3 regions of the Arthrobacter sp. D1-17 genome follow, and region 1 is predicted to be linked to each of the others. Evidence: riboswitches for the same ligand, from Rfam matches in the RefSeq annotation. Region 1 holds a riboswitch; each other region holds the start of a gene.

Region 1 (6,088 bases):
TGGGCTCGGCAGCCGCCCGGCTGCTGTCCCGCCTGATGCTGGTGATCGGGGTTGCGCCCCTGTTTGCCCCAACCGTGGGTCAGGCCATCGCCGGTTTTTGGCACTGGCGGGCCGTCTTCTACGCGCTGGCGCTCATCGGCGTGGTCCTGGTGGCCATCGTGGGGAAGTTCATGCCCGAAACGTTGCCGGAGGACAGGCGCAGCACTGGCCGGCCCCGGCACGTTGTCGGCGCATACTGGTCGCTCCTGAGGGACAAACACTTCATGGCCCTGGCCATGATCCCGGGGCTGGGGCTGGGGTTGATCATGAGCTACGTAGTGGGCTCGCCCTTCGTCTTACAGAACCAGTACGGCTTCACTGAGCAGCAGTTCGCCCTCGCTTTCGCACTCAACGGTGCCGCGCTGGTGCTCTCCGCGCAGCTGAACGCGGCGCTGGTCCGCACAATTCCGCCGGTCCGCCTCCTGCGCGCCGCCGTCCTTGTCCAGCTGGTTCTTGCCCTACTGCTGCTGGCGGCGGTGGCCACGGGTGTCGGGGGTGTTTTCGGCCTGGCGGCCGGCCTCTGGCTTGTTCTGGGAGCCCAGGGAATGATTCCCGCCAACGCCTCCGTGCTGGCCCTGCGCAACTACGGACACATGGCGGGAACCGCGGCAGCGGTCATCGGAGCCCTACAGTCGGGGGTGGCTGGACTCGTAAGTCCTTTGGTGGGGCTGCTGGGCGGAAACGCGCTGTCGATGGTCACCGTCATGGTCGGCTGCTGTGTCCTGACGGCGACAGTGCTTGTCGTCGGGACTCCCGCCTACCGAAAGGGTGGCTGGCCCGAGCACGCAGAACGCAGCGGCGACGAGCGGGTCGCTGCAGACGACTAGGGGCGCTCCCTGCCAGCGCTGCCGGCCCGGACTCTAAACCCCCGATCCGGGCAACATCCGTGCGCTGATTCAGGTCTGGCACGTAGACGTCGGCCTCACGGGATCAGCGCCCCGTGCCGCGAGCACTCCGCCTGCCAGCCCAGCGGCATCACCTGGACCTTCATCCGCCTGCGGCAGTCGGGGCAGTACCGCGGCGGCTCCAGCATCAGCAGCTCACCGCAGCGGCGGTGACCGTCCGACGGCGGGAGGCTGCCGCCGTCGGACGGCTCCCCGCAGTGCCCACAAAACTTCCCGCTGGTTGAGCCTGCCCCGCTGGCCGAGGCAGCCGCAATCTCGTTCACAGCGACTTCTGGAGTTCCTTGATGGGCATGTTTAGCTCCACGAGCAGGTTGAGGTCTGCCGTGGCGGGGCGGCCAAGGGTGGTGAGGTAGTTGCCCACGATGACGGCGTTGATCCCGCCGAGGAGTCCGTCCCTGGTGCCAAGGTCGCCGAGGGTCAGTTCGCGTCCGCCGGCGTAACGGAGCACGGTGCGGGGCATGGCGAGCCGGAATGCGGCGATGGCGCGCAGGGCGTCCTTGCCGTCCATGATCTCCTGGCTTTCCAGCGGGGTTCCGGGCCGCGGGTTCAGGAAGTTCAGCGGCACTTCGTGGGGTTCCAGGGCGGCGAGCTGGGCGGCGAGTTCGGCCCGCTGTTCAAGGGTTTCACCCATGCCGATGAGGGCGCCGCAGCACAGTTCCATGCCGGCGTCCTTGACCATGTTGCAGGTTTCAAGGCGCTCTTCGTATGTGTGGGTTGTGACAACTTCCGGGAAGTAGCTGCGGGCGGTTTCCAGGTTGTGGTTGTACCGGTGTACGCCCCATTCGGCGAGCTGGTCGACCTGCCGCTGGGTGAGCATGCCGAGGGAACAGGCGATGTTGATGTCCACAGCTTCGTTGATGCGGTCGATGGCGAACTTGATTTGGTTCATGAGTTTGATGTCGGGACCGCGGACCGCGGCGACGATGCAGAACTCGGTGGCGCCGGTGGCTGCCGTTTCCTTGGCTGCTTTGACGAGTTCGGGGATGTCGAGCCAGACGCCGCGGACAGGGGAGTCGAAGAGGCCGGACTGGCTGCAGAAATGGCAGTCCTCGGGACAGCCGCCGGTCTTGATCGAGATGATACCTTCCACCTCGACGTCCTCGCCGCAGTGCTTCAGGCGCACTTCGTGTGCCAGTTGGAGGGCGGCGGGAAGCGCCTCATCGGGAAGCCGAAGAACATCCACGAGCTGGCTTTCGCTGAGCCCCACGCCCTCCTCGAGAACCTGTTGCCTCGCTGCCTCGAGAATTGCGTACCGGGTTACCGGCGGGCCTGCCTGAATCGTCATTGATCTTTTCCTTGCGTGGTCAGTGCTTGATGCATCGTGAAACTGACGCTAGTTTCCAAAAGGCGGCACCATTTTGGAGGGTTTCTACAAGGAGGCTGGGCAGACTTTTGGCGGGAAGTGAACTACAGGAATGACAGCAGCAAAAAGCCGGCGCTCCGTTGCCCCCAAGGCAGCGCAACGCCGGCTTCATGATGTGCACCTTCCCGGTGCAGTGTCCTGCTCGCGTGTTGCTAGGCTGCGGGCCTAACAAAGGTGACCGGACCGGTAGCGTTCAGCCAAGACAGCGGGTGAACGATGGTCTCGTTCACGCCGTTCATGCCGCCGCTGAGCGCCTGGCCGTTGCCGACGAAGATGGCAACGTGGCCGGACTGGACAATCATGTCGCCGGGCTGGGGCGTGGAGACGACCTTGCCGTAGTTCATGAACTGCATGGGGGCGAGGTCACCAACCTTGATGCCTGAGGCGCCCAGTGCCTTCTCCACCATGGCGGTGCAGTCCTGGGTGATGCCGATCTGGGCGTAGGCAGCGGAGACCATCGAGGCGTTGACGCTGCCGGCCGCTGCCGGAGCGGGAGCCGGTGCCGACTTGACCGTGATTTTGGGGGCCGGCGCGGCGGCAGGTGCCTGGGCGGCAGGTGCGTGGGCAGCAACCGGTGCCGGGGGAGCAACGGGGGCTGCAGCCGGAGCCTTGGCTGCGGCGACCTTGGGAGCGGCAGGCACAGCCGGCTTCTCCACAATGACGGGTTCCTCCACCACGGGAGCCGGGGCGGACTTCACAGCGGGACGCTCGTAGGCGATGGAGACGCTGGAGCTGGCGTTCAGCGGGGCCTGGGCCGGGCTGGCAGCTTCGGGAGCTAAGGCGGGGGCGGCGGCCTTCTGGGCCGGGGCATTGGCAGCGTTAGCGGCCATGGTCCCGGTGAAAGCGAGGCCCGATGCGGCGAGGACCACGGCTGCCTTGCGTCCCAGTCCTCCGGCATTGGCCGTAACTGCGCGCGATGCGGAAGCGAACGGGTTAGAACGGCCGGCCGCTGCGCGGCGGGCAGGGGTAGTGCGTGACGACATGAAGGGGCCTCTCCCGATGCCTGCGAGGTGAGCTGTCGGATTCGGATGGGAGACACCCGGCCGCACGCTCTGACGAGATCAGGAACTGCGCGGCTTCACCCCAAGGCCCGCTTCAAGCGGGCCAAAAATTGGTTTCCCCGTCTCTGCCGGAAAGTCTGCGATCGGATCCCGGGGCTGCGGCAGAGTTAGGCAATCAGCACGGGAATGCCTTCCTCGGTGAGGAAGGCACGCTTTCTACCGTACGGGAGCCGGCACTAAAAGTCACATTCAGGTAACGGAGGCGTGTCGTGCCCGCATCTTCCCGACCCCGTCTGCTGGCGATGGGTCCGGCTGAAGGGCGGGCTTCCTATTTCTTGGTCTGGCGGTAGCGCTCGATCTGTTTGAGCCGCCGCAGGAGGCTGTCGCGCCGCGGGTGCGGAACGGCGTCGGGCGCTTCGGCAGTGAGGTCGATGTGCTTGGTGCCGTACTGCCACAGCAGCAGGTCATCCAGCAGCCGGTCCGGACCGGGGGAGTAGCGGTGGTCCAGGGCCTTGCGGACCTCGGTGATCCGGTTGGCGCTGAGCAGGCCGGCCAGCTGCACGGTCTGGTTAAGTCCATGGGCCGCCATGAGCTCGGCCGCCCAGCCCCAGTCATCATCCACTTTGCGGTCAACGTGCGGCAGCAGGGCCCGCCACACGTCCCGGATGCGGTTGGGCGTGAGAGGCGCGGCGCCTTCGCCGTCCATGTCCCAGTAGCTGCGGACCTCCTCATAACGCTCATGCAGGTCAGCGAAGGCGGTCTCTACCGTCTCCAGCATGGCGGCCGTGGCGGTGAACTGCCGGTCGAAATGAGGCGTCCACGCACGCGGGTCCTCCGCCTTGAAGCGGATGTCGTGTTCGATCTCGCTCCATGCGTGTGCAAACACGGTGCGGATCTGGCACTCGAAGAAATAGCTGCCGTTCGGCTGGACCTCGGGGTTGAAGACCTGCTGGTAGTCCTTGACCACGTCGTTCTGGATAGTCCGCAGGATCAGGTGACGGCTGGAGTAGCCATAGGTCCCGGATTCGATCGAGCCGATGTCCTTCTCACGGTCCCCCCGGCAGTCGAAGAGCTGGCGCTGTCGCTTGATCAGGTTGGCTACTGCAGCGTTCTCAGCCGGGAGTTTGGTGATGACACGGACCCCCACCATGTCATTGAGGGTGCGGAAGGGGTCAGGGAATTTCAGCACCCGGGGTCCCTCCGGTTCCAGCGGCTCCTCGGTCCTGGAGATCTTCTCCCGGAACGATTCCACTGTTTTGGTCCGGCCGGTGACGAACAGGGGGGTGACCTCAGTGTCCTTGAGCATAGTCCGCAGCATCAGCAGGACTTCCCGGGTGACAAGCTTCAGGGCAGGGCGGACGCGCTCATAGAGCTCCACGTTCTCCTGGACGGACTCGCGCTGGCTGACGTCCAGCCGGTCCCAGTTGCTTGCCATGGTTCCAAACTACCAAGGGCGGGAACACCGGAAGATGTGACACCGGGCGGCGTCATGCCGCCACAGCCCGAAAGCGATGCGCAGGCGCCGCAGCGTGTCCAGCTTTCCGGCGATGGGAGGCGCCTCACTGTTAGGCTCGGCACATGGCTGATGTGCGCCGTCGGACTTTGCTGTCCCTGGACAGCGGGGGACGGCGGCAGTGGTGGGCAGGGGTAGCCTCCTGCCTGCCGGGACCCAAGGAGGATGCAGTGAAGCGGCAGAAGTACCAGTACGGCGACCACCCCAGCCAGTGGGGCGAGCTCTTTCTGCCGGAGGCGCCGCCCGCATCCTCGTCCCGCAACGGCAAGCGCCCGCCCGCCCGCGGCGTCGTGGTGGTCATACACGGCGGCTACTGGCGCTCGCAGTATGGAGCTGAATTGGGCGAACCGCTGGCGAAGGACCTGGCAGCGCACGGTATGCCGGCCTGGAACCTGGAGTACCGCCGGGCGGGTAACGGCGGCGGGTGGCCGCATACCTTCGAGGACGTGCTGGCTGGGATCGACCGGCTGCGCGGGGTGGCTGAAGAACATGGGCTGAACCTCACCAATGTCGTCGCGCTGGGGCACTCCGCCGGCGGCCATCTCGCCGTCTGGGCAGCCGGCCGCGACCGCCTGGCGGAGCTGGGCACACCGGACGCGGACAGGCAGGTCGAGCGGAACCTCAACGGACAGGCCGTGCGCCTGACGGGAGTGGTCAGCCAGTCCGGGCTGCTCAATCTCGCCCAGGCTGACTGGCTCGATCTCAGCAACGGGGCGGTGAGCAACCTGATGGGCGGCTCCGCGGGAAAGTACCCCAAGCGGCACAAGTATGCAGACCCCATGAGCGCGGTCCCGCTGAACATTCCCGTCTATGCCGTCCACGGGCTGGAGGACACCACCGTACCGATCAGCCAGTCCGAGGCTTACGCCGCGGCGGCCCGCGCCGCCGGCGCCCCCGTCCAGGTGGTCAAGGTTCCCGGCGATCACTTTGCCCTGATCGACCCAAAGGCCTCGTCCTACCGGAAGTGCCGAGAGCTTGTGCAGGAGTTGCTGACTACGTAGCGGGAACTCAAACGGCATCCGTTCGTTGCAGTAGTGGGCGGACCTGCTTACGGAGTGCCCCGACCCCTGGTTGCCCGCTGCACCTGCATGGTGGACTCTACTAGCCGGGGGTTACGGTAGCTTTGTATATGACGATCACCGGTTTCACTAGGAGACATACATGGGTGAATCCAACAGGTGGCGGACAATATGATTCGGCTCCGCAAGTTGGCGCGCGCCACGACGGTCTTGACAACCCCGTTGGCGCCGGAGGATATCCTCGCGCT
Region 2 (6,088 bases), 540 kb from region 1:
CCCGTGACTTTGGGTGGACGTGGTCGATGGTGTGGGCTGCTTTTCCGCAGTAAGCGCACCTGTGCCCGTCCCGGCGCAGCACCCCGCGCCGGCTCACGGCGGTGACCATGGTGTACCGCGGCCGGATATACCGGTTCAGGAGGATCACGGACGGGCGGCCCATGATGTCCTGCGGTCCCACGACGGGATCGTCACCTTCGGCTACCACACTGGCTTTCCCGGTCAGCACAAGGACCAGCGCCCGGCGGAAACTTACAACCGCCAGCGGTTCATATCCAGCATTGAGAACGAGCGTGCGCATGCGCATACCTCTTCACGGCCGCACCCGGCAGAGGCCCGAGGGCCGGCTGCCCTCTGCATGTCCGGGCTATGGATCGACACCATAAGAGTAAACACTCATAGCCCAGATCGACGAATCGACCAAATGTCGCAGGACGCGTGTCGTGGGTAAACGGCATGATTAAAGGCACAGTTAGCCGGGCCCATTGCGCCGCGCAGACAAAAGGACCCCTGCCCAATGGCAGGGGTCCTAGAGAGCTTGGAACGTGTGTTGTCTTAGCCGCCGACGCGGATGAAGACCGGTCCGGAGCCGACGTTCACGCTGAACAGAGCGGTGGTTCCACCGTTCCAGCCACCGTGGACAGCCTGGCCGTTGCCGACGTAAACAGCGATGTGGGCCAGGCCCATGCCACCGTCTTTGTAGTAGGCGAGGTCGCCCGGCTTGGCCTCAGCGGCGCTGACGGTGCGGCCCAGGGAGAGGTAACCTGCCGGCCAGCCGTGGTAGTTGATGCCGACGGCGGCCAGGGAGTTGGTCGCCAGTCGGGTGCAGTCCTGTGCAACGCCAAGCTGGGCGTATGCAGCAGCAGCGATCGACGCGCCCATGCCGCTGCTGGCAGCCGCCTTGGCCGGAGCAGACTCGGTGGTTGCGGCGGTCTTCACGGAAGCGGTCTGAATTGCCGGAGCAGCTTCGACTGTTGCCTCGGCAACCGGAGCCGCTTCAACGGGGGCAGCTTCCTGCACCTTGACGACGGGCTTGGGGGCCTCGACAACGGGGGCAGCTTCGGTGGTGACAGCAGGCTTCTCGTAGGAGATGGCGATGCTGGATGCGGCGGAAATCGGAGCGGAAGCAAGCGACTGCACTTCGAGGGTGGACGCAGAAGCGGAGTCACGCTGGACGTTGGTCTCAGCAGCGTTAGCGGCAACGCCGCTGGTCAGAACGAGTCCGGAAGCAGCAGCGATAACTGCAGCCTGGCGGCCTACACCACCGGCGTTGTCGCCGACAGCTTTGGCAATGACGGTCAGCGAGTTGGTCTTGGTAACCTCGGCGCGGTGGCGTGCACTGGTCGCACGTGTAGTCATGATTTCTCTCTTTCGTGGTCCGCTGCCCGCTGTAGCAGGCCGCGGTTTAGCGACGCGCCGGCATCTTGGGGGTACGCCGGATCGTCTCGAGTGGGGTTCTTAGCGAAGGGTGTAATACGAAGCGGTGCCCGTGGCGGACACTGCGTGCAGGAGGGTGCCCTGCGAGGGGTTCAGCGCGCTGATCATCATGCCGTTGCCTACGTAGATGCCAACGTGGGCACCGCCGTTCTGCATGACCAGGTCACCGGGAGCGGGAGCAGACGTGGGCTGCATGGCGTTCCACGCGTTCACGCGGGGAATGCTGATGCCTGCCTGTGCGTAGACCCATTGAGTGAATCCAGAGCAGTCCCAACCGCTGGGGGTGGTGCCGCCCCATACGTAGGGGTTGCCGATGCCGGTGTAGGCGATGGCAGCGAGACCCGCAGTTGCGCCCGACCCTGCTGCGTCAGCCGTTTCAGCCTTGGCCGTTACGGTTTCGGCGGCAACGTCTGCCGCTGCAGCGGCGGTGTCGTCGCTGGACTGCACCGCGAGGGTTTCGATGACCGGCGCTGCCTCGGTGGTGACGGCGGGACGCTCGAACGAGACCGTGGCGGTGGGCGCGGCTGTCACAGCGAGCTGCGTAGCCTGGGATCCCGACTCAGCGGAGGCGGAAATACCAACATTGGCGTCGGCTGCATTGGCTGGCATGCCGACGCTCAGGACAAGACCTGAAGCGGCTGCGACGACTGCTGCCTGGCGACCTACTGTTCCTGCGTTGGCGCTTACTGCCTTGGACACGGCGCCGATCGGGTTCTTGCGAACCGTTTGCGCACGGTGGCGCGCAGAATTGTGGCGTGAAGACACGAAGGTAGCCTCTCCCAATGCCTACGAGGTGAGCTGTCGGATTCGGATGGGAGTCACCCGGCCGCGCTGCTTCCTGAGAAGCTTTGCGACTTAACCCCAAGGCCTTCTTGCGAAGACCAAAATTGGTTCCCCCGCCCCTGCCAGACGATGTAATGCGAACGGACCTTGAGCGGTGGCAGAGTTAGGCAATCCACTCAAAGGCGTCAACTTCGGAAAAGTTGACGCGGTTTAGACGGTACAGCAGTTCGGAGCGAATGTCACATTCAGATCACGGCGTGTCACGAGAATGTGAGAGTTCTCCATCGTTTTGCTTAGAGCCACACAGCGGGATTGACAACGTCTCCGTTGACCATCACCTCAAAGTGGAGGTGGCAGCCCGTAGAAGCGCCGGTGGTCCCGCTAAGTGCCACCGCTTCGCCGCGGGTGACCTTCTGGCCTACCTGGACGCTTGATGACGACAAATGGTTGTACGTGGTTTCCAGGCCGTTGCCATGGTCGATGACAACCCTGTTGCCGCCTCCGTACGGGTGCCAGCCGGCAAAGGTAACCTTGCCGCTCGCGGCGGCGAACACCTGTGTTCCACACTGGGCAGCAAAGTCCTGGCCTCGGTGGAACTCTCCCGCGCCGCCCGTAATCGGGCTCACGCGGTAGCCGAACGGGGAAGTTTTGACCATGGTCTCCAGCGGGAGGCCCAGGCTGCCCGCTGACGCCGCCCGGCTAATGCTGCCGGCAGACTGGGCGCTGAGGAGCTGCTTGAGCTTGCCCTCGGGGTCACCGGCTGTAGCTACGGAGGTGCGGCTGAAGTCAATTTTGGCCGCCGCCTCGGCAGAAACCTTGGGCGCGGCTGCCGCCACAGCCGCATTCGCCGGCGCTGCGCCGCCCTGGTCCGGCGTCGCCATGACGGGGCTGGTGGCGGGAACTGTGACAGTCAGCAGGAGGCCTGTGGCAGCCAGCGCGACTCCGGCTTTTTGGCCCATGCCGCTGGCGGCGGCAAAGTCTGTGACCTGACGGAAGGGGCCGCGTCGCCTGCGCGCTTCGCGCTGGGCATCGCGGGGCCGCTCGACGGCGACTGCTATGGGAGTGCGCGGCTCCGCAGCGGGGCCCGTCGCACGGCGACGGCCCCGGGCATTCTGCATGGTCAAGAACTGTTCCTCTCTGGATAGCCTGCGAAGTTAGCTGTCGGATTCGGGCCAGAGAGATCATTGACCCGGTCCGCCACGGCAAGCTTTTCGGCACAGGGGTATCCCAGGAGATTCCAGTTGTGAGAATGGCTTGCCTTGCGGACTTCACCCCAAGGCCGTTCGTTGAACGGCCGGTTGTGGTTCCCCCGCCTCTGCCAGAAGGTGTTTCGAGCTACTGATCCGCTGGCAGAGTTCGGCTCCGGATCAGGTAACGCTTTGGTATCGGTGCTGCGATTTAACTATAGGCGATTAAAGGTTCCAGTAATAAATCCGTTACCTCGAATGTGCAAAACTAGTCGGTCGTCTGCCAACTGATGTCGGACATCTGCTCGTTGCTGGAGAGGTCTAACCCACGCGGACAAACACGTGCGCTGCTACTTCCGGCGGCAGCTCAAGGGCGCCCTCTATACCCGGAACCCGAACGGAGATGTACTCTCCGACGCGCTCAAGGGACACACTTGCACCGGGCCTGATGCCGCCTTCGTCCAGCTGCAGCAGCAGCTCGGGCTCAACCTGGATGGGCTCTGCCAGTCTGCTGACAGTGACCCGTAACTCCGGAGCATATCCGGCCATCGCTTCAAGCAGATTCATGACGCCGTCCGCGAATGCCCGTGAGGGCTCACCGCCAAGTGCAGCCAGCCCTGGAATCGGGTTTCCGTATGGCGACTCTGTGGGATGGTCAAGCAACTCGTAAATCCTGCGTTCCACGCGCTCGCTCATCACGTGCTCCCACCTGCAGGCCTCGTCATGGACGTATGCCCAGTCCAAGCCAATCACGTCGGCGAGGAGCCGCTCAGCCAGGCGGTGCTTCCGCATGACTTCAGTGGCGCGCTTCCGGCCTGTTTCCGTCAGCTCTAAGTGACGGTCGCCGGAAACCACCACCAGTCCGTCGCGCTCCATACGGCCTACGGTCTGCGAAACAGTGGGGCCAGAATGGCGGAGGCGTTCTGCGATGCGGGCCCGAAGTGCCACGATGTTCTCTTCTTCAAGCTCCAAAATGGTCCGAAGATACATCTCCGTGGTATCGATCAGATCCGTCATTCAGCTCAGCTCCTCGAGCACAGTACTTGCGTCCGTCCCACCGTACCGCGGGCCTACGTCCGAGGTTGCGGCGTTCAGCACCGCGGCCGCAAACCGGCGGCGGCGCAACACCGGCTTTCCGCCCCTACGTCCTCTAAAAGCTTAGCCTATTTTGAATTACTCCAGATAATTTGGCTGAGCGCGGAGGCGTCTCAATAGCTGGACTGTGACGGCCGGGTTACCCCGGATTTCAGCGTCTCAGGCAGAATAAAAGGGGCCTTCGCGGCAGCCATGTCTGGCCGCTGGTCATCGATCCCCCAGCTGAACTGCATGTCCATGCCGAAAATTGGAGCCACTGTGAGCGACACCAGCATCACTATCCCAGCAAATCTCCTGCCAAAGGATGGACGGTTCGGCGCCGGGCCCTCCAAGGTCAGGCCCGAACAGGTTGAAGCACTGTCCGCAGCGTCCACAACGCTCCTGGGCACGTCCCACCGGCAGGCCCCTGTAAAGAACCTGGTCGGTTCCGTCCGTGAGGGCCTAAGCACCTTCTTCCGCGCTCCTGAGGGCTACGAAGTGATCCTCGGCGTCGGCGGCTCAACGGCTTTCTGGGATGTAGCGAGCTTCGGCCTGGTGGAGCAGAAAGCCCAGCACCTCTCCTTCGGCGAGTTCGGTTCGAAGTTTGCCGCAGCCACCAACAAGGCGCCGTTCCTTTCCGACTCCTCCATCATCACGTCGGAACCGGGAACATGCCCTGCACCCCAGTCCGAAGCCGGTGTTGACGTCTACGCCTGGCCCCAGAACGAGACATCCACCGGCGTTGCTGCCCCAGTCCAGCGGGTGGCCGGCGCCGATGCCGGATCGCTCGTCCTGGTGGATGCAACGTCCGCCGCCGGCGGCCTGGATGTCGACGTCGCCCAGACCGACGTCTACTACTTCGCGCCGCAGAAGAACTTCGCGTCCGACGGCGGTTTGTGGCTTGGGCTCTTCTCCCCTGCCGCGCTGGAGCGCGCGGCCCGGGTCAAGGCGAGCGGCCGCTGGATCCCCGACTTCCTGGACCTGCAGACGGCGATCGACAACTCCAAGCTGAACCAGACCTACAACACCCCGGCACTGGCCACCCTCGTGACCCTGGATGCCCAGGTGCAGTGGCTCAACTCAAATGGGGGCCTGGACTTCGCCGCCCGGCGCACGGCAGACTCCGCGGGCCGCGTTTACAAGTGGGCCGAGTCGTCAGAGTTCGCCACCCCGTTCGTCACGAATGCAGCCGAGCGCTCGAACGTCATCGCCACCATCGATTTCGACGACTCCATTGATGCCGCCGCGGTCGCCAAGATCCTGCGCGCCAACGGCATCGTGGACACGGAGCCATACCGGAAGCTGGGACGCAACCAGCTCCGCATCGCCACCTTCGTGGCCATTGAGCCCTCCGACGTCTCCTCGCTGCTGGACTGCATCGACTACGTGGTGGGCGAGCTGAAAAAGTAGCCTCCTGCATCACTGGCGGTGATCGGACCAGGGTCGCTGTCCTGCTGGTGACGCTTCAGAGCCTCAGCGTTCGGCGGCGTCGTCCGGGCTTGAGTGCCGGGCGGCGCCGTCCGCTGTTGAGCCCGCTGTTCCGTCCGGTGCAGCGGCGCCCGCCCCCGAAATCACTGTGAACCGCGGTAGCCCGCGGGGCGGCCGGC
Region 3 (6,088 bases), 410 kb from region 1:
GACCAGGACGCCGCCGGCGCCGGTGCCCACGACGCCCGGGTAACGGTGACCGTTGTGCCACTTGCCGACAGTGATGTTCATGGGCTGCCAGCCGGTCGCTCCGACGATGATCGGGCTGAGGAAACCGCCGGCACCCTTGCCGCGGTAGACCGCAAGCCGGCCGCTGTTCCATTGGGCCACAATGTCGTTGATTCCGTCTGAGTTCCAGTCCGCCACAAAGCCTGCTTTCAGCCCGGTCCATCCGGCGCTGGCGATCTTCACCCGCGGACCGTATCCGCCCCGGCCGTTGGCCGGGTAGTTCCAGAGTGCTCCGCTTGAATCGGCCGCGAGCACGTCCGCTGCGCTCTTGATCGTGGGTCGAAGCGAGAAGAACTGCTCCATGGTCGGAATGCTGCGGACTTTCATATCGGTGGCGAGCGCGACCCCTACATAGCGCAGGTGCCACGGCTCGTACGCGTATCCCGTGATGTGCGTGTAGCCCTGCGGGTACCGGACGATGAAACCGTAGCGGTGTGCGTTTGCCGCAACCCAGCGGCCGCCGGCCGTGTCCCCAAAACAGGCGGTCAGGCCGCAGCCTCCGCCCACGTTGCCGACATCCATGGCGAGGCCGGTCTGGTGCTCGCTGTGGCCAGGGCGGGCGGAGATCTGGTCAGCGTAGGCCTGGCCATAAGTCTGGACATAGTAGTTGTACAGGTCCCGCTGCGTGGCATAGGAACGGTAACCGCTGATCACTTCCAGCGAGTGCCCGGCAGCGCGCGCACCGGTGAACATCTGATTCGCCGCGGCCGAAACACTCCTCCTGAGCCGGTGGCCGGTGCCGTTCCAATACACCAGATCCGACGGAACGAACTGAATCGGGTTCAGGGGCCGGGACTTGTTCACAAGCACCCAGGGATGGGTGGGCGTGGTCACCACACTGGTGGACAGCTGCTCGCCTGCGGGCGCAGCTTGGGCACCCGGTGCGCCTGCCAGGAAGAGAGCCAAAACCACGACGACGGCGGCGAACCGCCGCGCATCCGCCCGCCACCGTAACAAAACAGAATCAAGCATGGCGGGCCCTTCCCCACTAGACAGCGCTAGGTTAAGAGTACCCGCGGATTTTCTAGTGCGCCCGGGGCACTTTGAAGTGGGTGATCCGTGCGTCCTGCCCGTCCAGCTCTGCCCAGGATTTCTCGGTTTCCAGGACTGTGAGTCCGCTGGTGGGAAAGCGGGTGGCGGCGTCCATGTAGGCGTCGTGATTCGAGTCCCGCGAGGCCAGGTGCATGGCCAGGTCCTGGACCCCGGGCATGTGCGAGATCACCATGAGGGTGGTCACTGTGTCCGGCACATGGTTGATGACGGACAACATGCGGAGCGCGGTGGCGCCGTAGAGGCCGTCCTCCAGTTTCGGCGTCGGAGCCTTGTCGCCCAGCTCGCTGCACACCCAGGTGCAGGTCTGGCGGGTCCGCAACGCGCTCGAACACAGGATGAAGTCGGGGACAATGTTGTGCTTCAGCAGCCATTTGCCAGCCAAGGGGGCCTCCCGGTGACCCCGTGCTTCCAGGGGACGGTCGTGGTCAGCCACGCCGCCCGGCCAGTCGGCCTTCGCATGGCGCATAATGACCAGTCGCTTCTTATGGTGAGCACTCATGGCCCCAGCCTAGCCAACCCAAACCCGCTAGCCCCGATAGCCGCGGAGGCCGATGCTCGCTGGACCCGAATGCGGCAAAGCGACTTTCTGCATGGTGCCGCATCGCCGACGAGGGGCCTCGCCGTCAGGGTGCCCTGGCCGAGCTTGCGAGGCGAGGGGGACGGTGGGGAGGAACGAAGGAGGTGTCTAAGGCACGGCAGAAAGCCGCTTTGGCGCGTCGCTGAAGGACTAGATCGAGTATTCCGGAGCGGCCCAAACAACCACTTCGGGGTGCTCATAAAAGCGGTATCCCTGGCCGCGGACAGTCCGGACGGTGTTGGCCAGTCGGCCCAGCTTCGAACGGAGGCGGCGGATATGAACGTCGATGGTGCGCTCATTCGGCACTTCCTCCGCATTGCGCCACAGGCCTTCCAGCAGCTCATCGCGGCCCACCGTGCGCGTTCCGTTCTCGACGAGGTAGTTCAGCAGTTCGAACTCCTTGAAAGTCAGGTTCAGCGATTCGCCGTCGAGGTGCACCTCACGCCGGGCGAGGTCGATCAGGACGCCGGAAGGGCGGGGATCCTGGGCAGGCTGTAGGCGAGTGGTTTCGGGGCGCTGCTGTCTTGTGTTGACGGTGGGGTCACCGAAGGTGGAGCGGACGACGTCGAGCGCGGACCCGGGAGCGCTGGCCGGCGCTACTGCGACGGCTGCATAGCTTTCTGCGCCGGTAACGAGCGACTGCGCGTACGCCCGGATCTCCTGGGCCAGCTTTGCGATCGAGGTCCCCGCGGCCGCGGCGGTCTCCTCATCGATGCCCATGTAGAGGACGAAGCCACGCGCAACGTTGTCGTTCTGCACGGGCCGGACTGCGGCGCCGGCTCCGGGAGCCAGGACGGGGGTCGGGGCCGTCAGCGGGGCAGCTTCCTCGGTCGGCACAGCGCGCAGCTGGCCATAGGAATTAGGGTTGTAACCCTGCGGCGCATAGCCGGGTGCAGGGGCGCTGCTGACCTGGCTGCCGGGGAACGCCGGGCGGGCCCCGAAGCCTTGGCGCAGTCCCTGCGCCTGGCCTGCCTTATTGGCGTTACGGACGGAGATGTGGACGTATCCAGATGCAACTGACATGAATGCTTACCTCAATGTGAATGGCCGTCATCGCGGCTCGAATGCTTGGTCCCCGCAATGGGTCTGGGGAGGGCGCCCGACGCTGGGCTGGGGGGCGAATGCCTATAACTTCAGGGATGGGAAAGTCAGGCGTGCATTCGACAACAGCGCATGTAGGCAGCAGCGGGTGTGCTGGTCCAATGGTCTGCGGCTGCAGGTGCTGTTGAGTCCTTGTTCACACTTGAAAGTGTGCAACGTAACAATGAGAACTAGCAAGTAACAATGGGCGGATTGGTCCGCATCGTGAGACAAGTCGCCCTTTTGTGCTTCAAATCACAATTCTCCGACGGGTAACTTCTTGGCGCCTTTTTCCAGACCGAACGTTCAGATACGCGCTTCTGGCGAATTTTAGGAAAAGAAGCACCCTTACAATCGTAGATTCTTCAGCCGCCCAAGGATGGCCGGAATTCGAGAGTCATGAATTCACCGTTGTCCAGCCGTAACGGGGACACAATGAAAAAAAATCGGCCGACGCACAGCGGGCCGGGGGCTGCTGATCGTGCAGTCGACTGTCGAGGCGCATTAGGGGGCGTGGCAATCACACCGCGCCCCGGCCGGACCCGGTTCACGGCTCCACTGCCCCGGGGTCGCGGCACAAGACGACGCGCCGCAGTCGTGATGTCCGTTACCTAATTGTGATTTTGACCGAAGCCTCCTGTACGGTCGATAGAGTGCGGCAACCACTAGGGCCGCATGTTCGGATTGACGCCCAGCTCTGCCGCTTCCCGGATTCCGCTAGACCAGGCAGAGGCGGGGGAACCAGAGTCCCGGGCTTTCCGCATCAGCCCTTGGGGTGAAGCCGGCACGTGAATTTTTTTCCGTGCGGCCGGATGACCTCATCCGAACCCGACAGCTAACTCCGCAGGTGTTGAGAGGCAATCAACCATGTCTGAATTCAAGGCACAGTCGCGCCCTGATCGCGCTTCCCAGCAGTCCAGCCGTAAGATTTCACGCCACCGCGCCGAGTCCGCCCGCCCCGCATCTGCCTGGGGCCGGCTCACCGCGAACATCCCGTCATTGGGCCGCCGCACGGCAGTGCTGGCCACCGCCTGCACGGTCCTCGTAGGGGTCGGCGCCGCAGGGCAGGCGGCCGAGCAGACCACTCCCCAAGCGACGTCCGAGGCGGCTCCGGCCGCAGCCGACGCCATTGAAACGCTCAGCTTCGACAAGACGCTGATTTCCGCTTTGCCGTCCCCGACGGCAGCCTCGGTTGCACCGCAGTCCGTCACCAAGCCTGCACCCAAGGCCACGCAGAAGGCCGCACCGGCACCGGCCAAGGCTGCACCGGCCAAGGCCGCTCCCAAGCAGGCTGTGAAGGCTGCCCCCGCACCGAAGCCGGCCGCTGCTCCGGCAGCGAAGGTCGTTCCCGCCAAGGTTGCACCAACTAAGCCTGCCCCGGCCCGCAAGCCCGCAGCTCCGGTCGCTGTCAACGACCCGGCCGGCGCCCAAGCCTACGCCGCCGGAAAGCTGTCATCCTACGGCTGGGCTCCGGACCAGATGCAGTGCCTGAAGAAGCTCTGGACCAAGGAGTCCGAATGGCGCACCACCGCCACAAACCCCAGCAGCGGGGCCTACGGCATTGTGCAGTCCCTGCCCGCTGAAAAGATGGCCAGCTCCGGGGCCGACTACCGCACCAACTACCGCACCCAGATCAACTGGGGCCTGGGCTACATCGAGGAGCGGTACGGTTCTCCCTGCCAGGCGCTGAACTTCCACTACGCCAACAACTGGTACTAAACCACCGAGGCATGGTTGTCCCGGCACTTTTCCCGGGGACGGCCCGCATTTCTGCGCCGCTTTGAGTCCCCGAAGGGCTCCGGATCCGCGTGGTCCGGGGCCCTTCGGCATCACTGCACCATGCTGCGGAGCGGAAAGCGGTGCAGAAATGCGACGAGTCAGCGGCAGTGCAGTTGGTGGCAGTGGAGTTAGAGGCTGAGGGAAATGACCCTGCTGCCGTGGCTGTCCGCTGCCACGGACGCCCTGACCGAGGCGTAGTCGGCTATGCGGAGCACGTCGTCGGGCACTTCACCGGTGTTCATGCCTACCGCTATGGTCCGGATGCCTGCGGCCCGTCCAGCCGCAATGCCGGCGGGGGCGTCTTCGAAAATCACAGCGTCCGCAGGATCCACGCCCAGCAGTTCGGCGGCCCGCAGGTATCCTTCGGGGTGGGGCTTGCCCCGGGTGACAAGCTCCGCGGTGACGGCCGTGGCCGGCATGCCCAGTCCCGCTGCTTCCATCCGGATGTCAGCTAGGACGCGGTCCGCGGACGTCACGAGTGCCACGGCGTCGGCAGGCAGGCTCCGCAACAGGTCAGCAGCACCCGGCAAGGCAACAATGCCCTCCGTGCGGACCCGCTCCATGGCGCCCAGCTCGGCGGTCAATGCCACTACGTCCGATCCCTCCGGGGCAAAACGCCGCACGGTGTCCCCGGCCTGGATCCCATGGGATGTCCGCAGGATCTCGGCGATGTCCAGTCCGTAACGTGCTGCAAAGTCGCCCCAGACCTGTTCCACCACCGCAGTGGAGTCCACCAGTGTGCCATCCATGTCAAACAGGACAGCACGGGCAGTCAGCGTGATGGTGGTGGATTCAGCGGGAAGTCTCATGGCTTCCATCCTGCCTCATCAGCCCTGACTTCGCCCGGCGGGGTCAACTGGACGAAAAGGATTCCTTTTACTGCCCGCCCGTCATAGTCCGCATTGAAGCCCACCTTGTTGACATAGAAGTTCCTGGCGCGGTCCACATCGGATACCGGGACGAAAACGAGTTCAAGTTTCCGGTCCATCGGCACAGGCTCGCCGGCCACCCCCTATGCCGTAAGACCTGCTCCGGAAAACCGGTGCATGGGGGCCCGCCGTGCGGGGCCTAATGCGCGGGGCCGTACAGGCGGTCGCCGGCGTCACCGAGGCCGGGCACGATGTACGACTTCTCGTTCAGTTTCTCGTCGATCGAGGCAAGCACGATCGTTACGTTTGCGCCGGAAAGTTCTTCTTCAAGTTTCGCCAGGCCTTCCGGGGCTGCCAGCAGGCAGATGCACGTCACGTCGGACGCTCCGCGCTTGAAGAGGAACTTGATGGCTTCGCGCAGGGTGCCGCCGGTGGCAAGCATGGGGTCCAGCACGAAGATCTGCCGGCCCGTGAGGTCCTCCGGCAGCCGCTCCGCGTAGGTGATGATGTCGAGGGTTTCCTCATCGCGGGCCATACCCAGGAAGCCGACCTCGGCGGTGGGAACCAGCTTGGTCATGCCTTCGAGCATGCCCAGGCCTGCCCGGAGAATCGGAACAACCAGCGGGGTGGGCTTGGTAAAGGCAGTTCCCAC

Evidence for each region. A riboswitch is a leader RNA that binds a small molecule or an ion and turns the genes downstream of it on or off. The one in region 1 is predicted to bind cyclic di-AMP.
Region 2: another riboswitch for cyclic di-AMP. It lies ahead of M1E01_RS15745 (M23 family metallopeptidase); the one in region 1 lies ahead of M1E01_RS18305 (NlpC/P60 family protein).
Region 3: another riboswitch for cyclic di-AMP. It lies ahead of M1E01_RS16325 (aggregation-promoting factor C-terminal-like domain-containing protein); the one in region 1 lies ahead of M1E01_RS18305 (NlpC/P60 family protein).

Annotation. Positions count from the first base shown of each region.
Region 1 covers NZ_CP096382.1:3,952,320-3,958,407, reverse strand. Annotated here, with positions in the region: gene M1E01_RS18320 (multidrug effflux MFS transporter) at 1-866, shown strand, start outside; gene bsaP (biotin synthase auxiliary protein BsaP) at 962-1,207, opposite strand; gene bioB (biotin synthase BioB) at 1,204-2,229, opposite strand; gene M1E01_RS18305 (NlpC/P60 family protein) at 2,460-3,290, opposite strand; cyclic di-AMP (ydaO/yuaA leader) riboswitch at 3,294-3,460, opposite strand; gene M1E01_RS18300 (GTP pyrophosphokinase) at 3,637-4,743, opposite strand; gene M1E01_RS18295 (alpha/beta hydrolase) at 4,992-5,822, shown strand; gene M1E01_RS18290 (ferredoxin reductase) at 6,012-6,088, shown strand, end outside.
Region 2 covers NZ_CP096382.1:3,410,363-3,416,450, forward strand. Annotated here, with positions in the region: gene M1E01_RS15730 (HNH endonuclease) at 1-301, opposite strand, end outside; gene M1E01_RS15735 (NlpC/P60 family protein) at 556-1,359, opposite strand; gene M1E01_RS15740 (C40 family peptidase) at 1,459-2,136, opposite strand; cyclic di-AMP (ydaO/yuaA leader) riboswitch at 2,207-2,376, opposite strand; gene M1E01_RS15745 (M23 family metallopeptidase) at 2,514-3,344, opposite strand; cyclic di-AMP (ydaO/yuaA leader) riboswitch at 3,349-3,567, opposite strand; gene M1E01_RS15750 (metal-dependent transcriptional regulator) at 3,729-4,424, opposite strand; gene serC (phosphoserine transaminase) at 4,761-5,891, shown strand; gene M1E01_RS15760 (MFS transporter) at 5,955-6,088, opposite strand, start outside.
Region 3 covers NZ_CP096382.1:3,537,976-3,544,063, forward strand. Annotated here, with positions in the region: gene M1E01_RS16310 (D-alanyl-D-alanine carboxypeptidase family protein) at 1-1,050, opposite strand, end outside; gene M1E01_RS16315 (SixA phosphatase family protein) at 1,103-1,630, opposite strand; gene M1E01_RS16320 (winged helix-turn-helix domain-containing protein) at 1,859-2,731, opposite strand; cyclic di-AMP (ydaO/yuaA leader) riboswitch at 3,484-3,650, shown strand; gene M1E01_RS16325 (aggregation-promoting factor C-terminal-like domain-containing protein) at 3,656-4,507, shown strand; gene M1E01_RS16330 (HAD-IA family hydrolase) at 4,696-5,376, opposite strand; partial or broken gene M1E01_RS16335 (glyoxalase) at 5,409-5,555, opposite strand; gene upp (uracil phosphoribosyltransferase) at 5,636-6,088, opposite strand, start outside.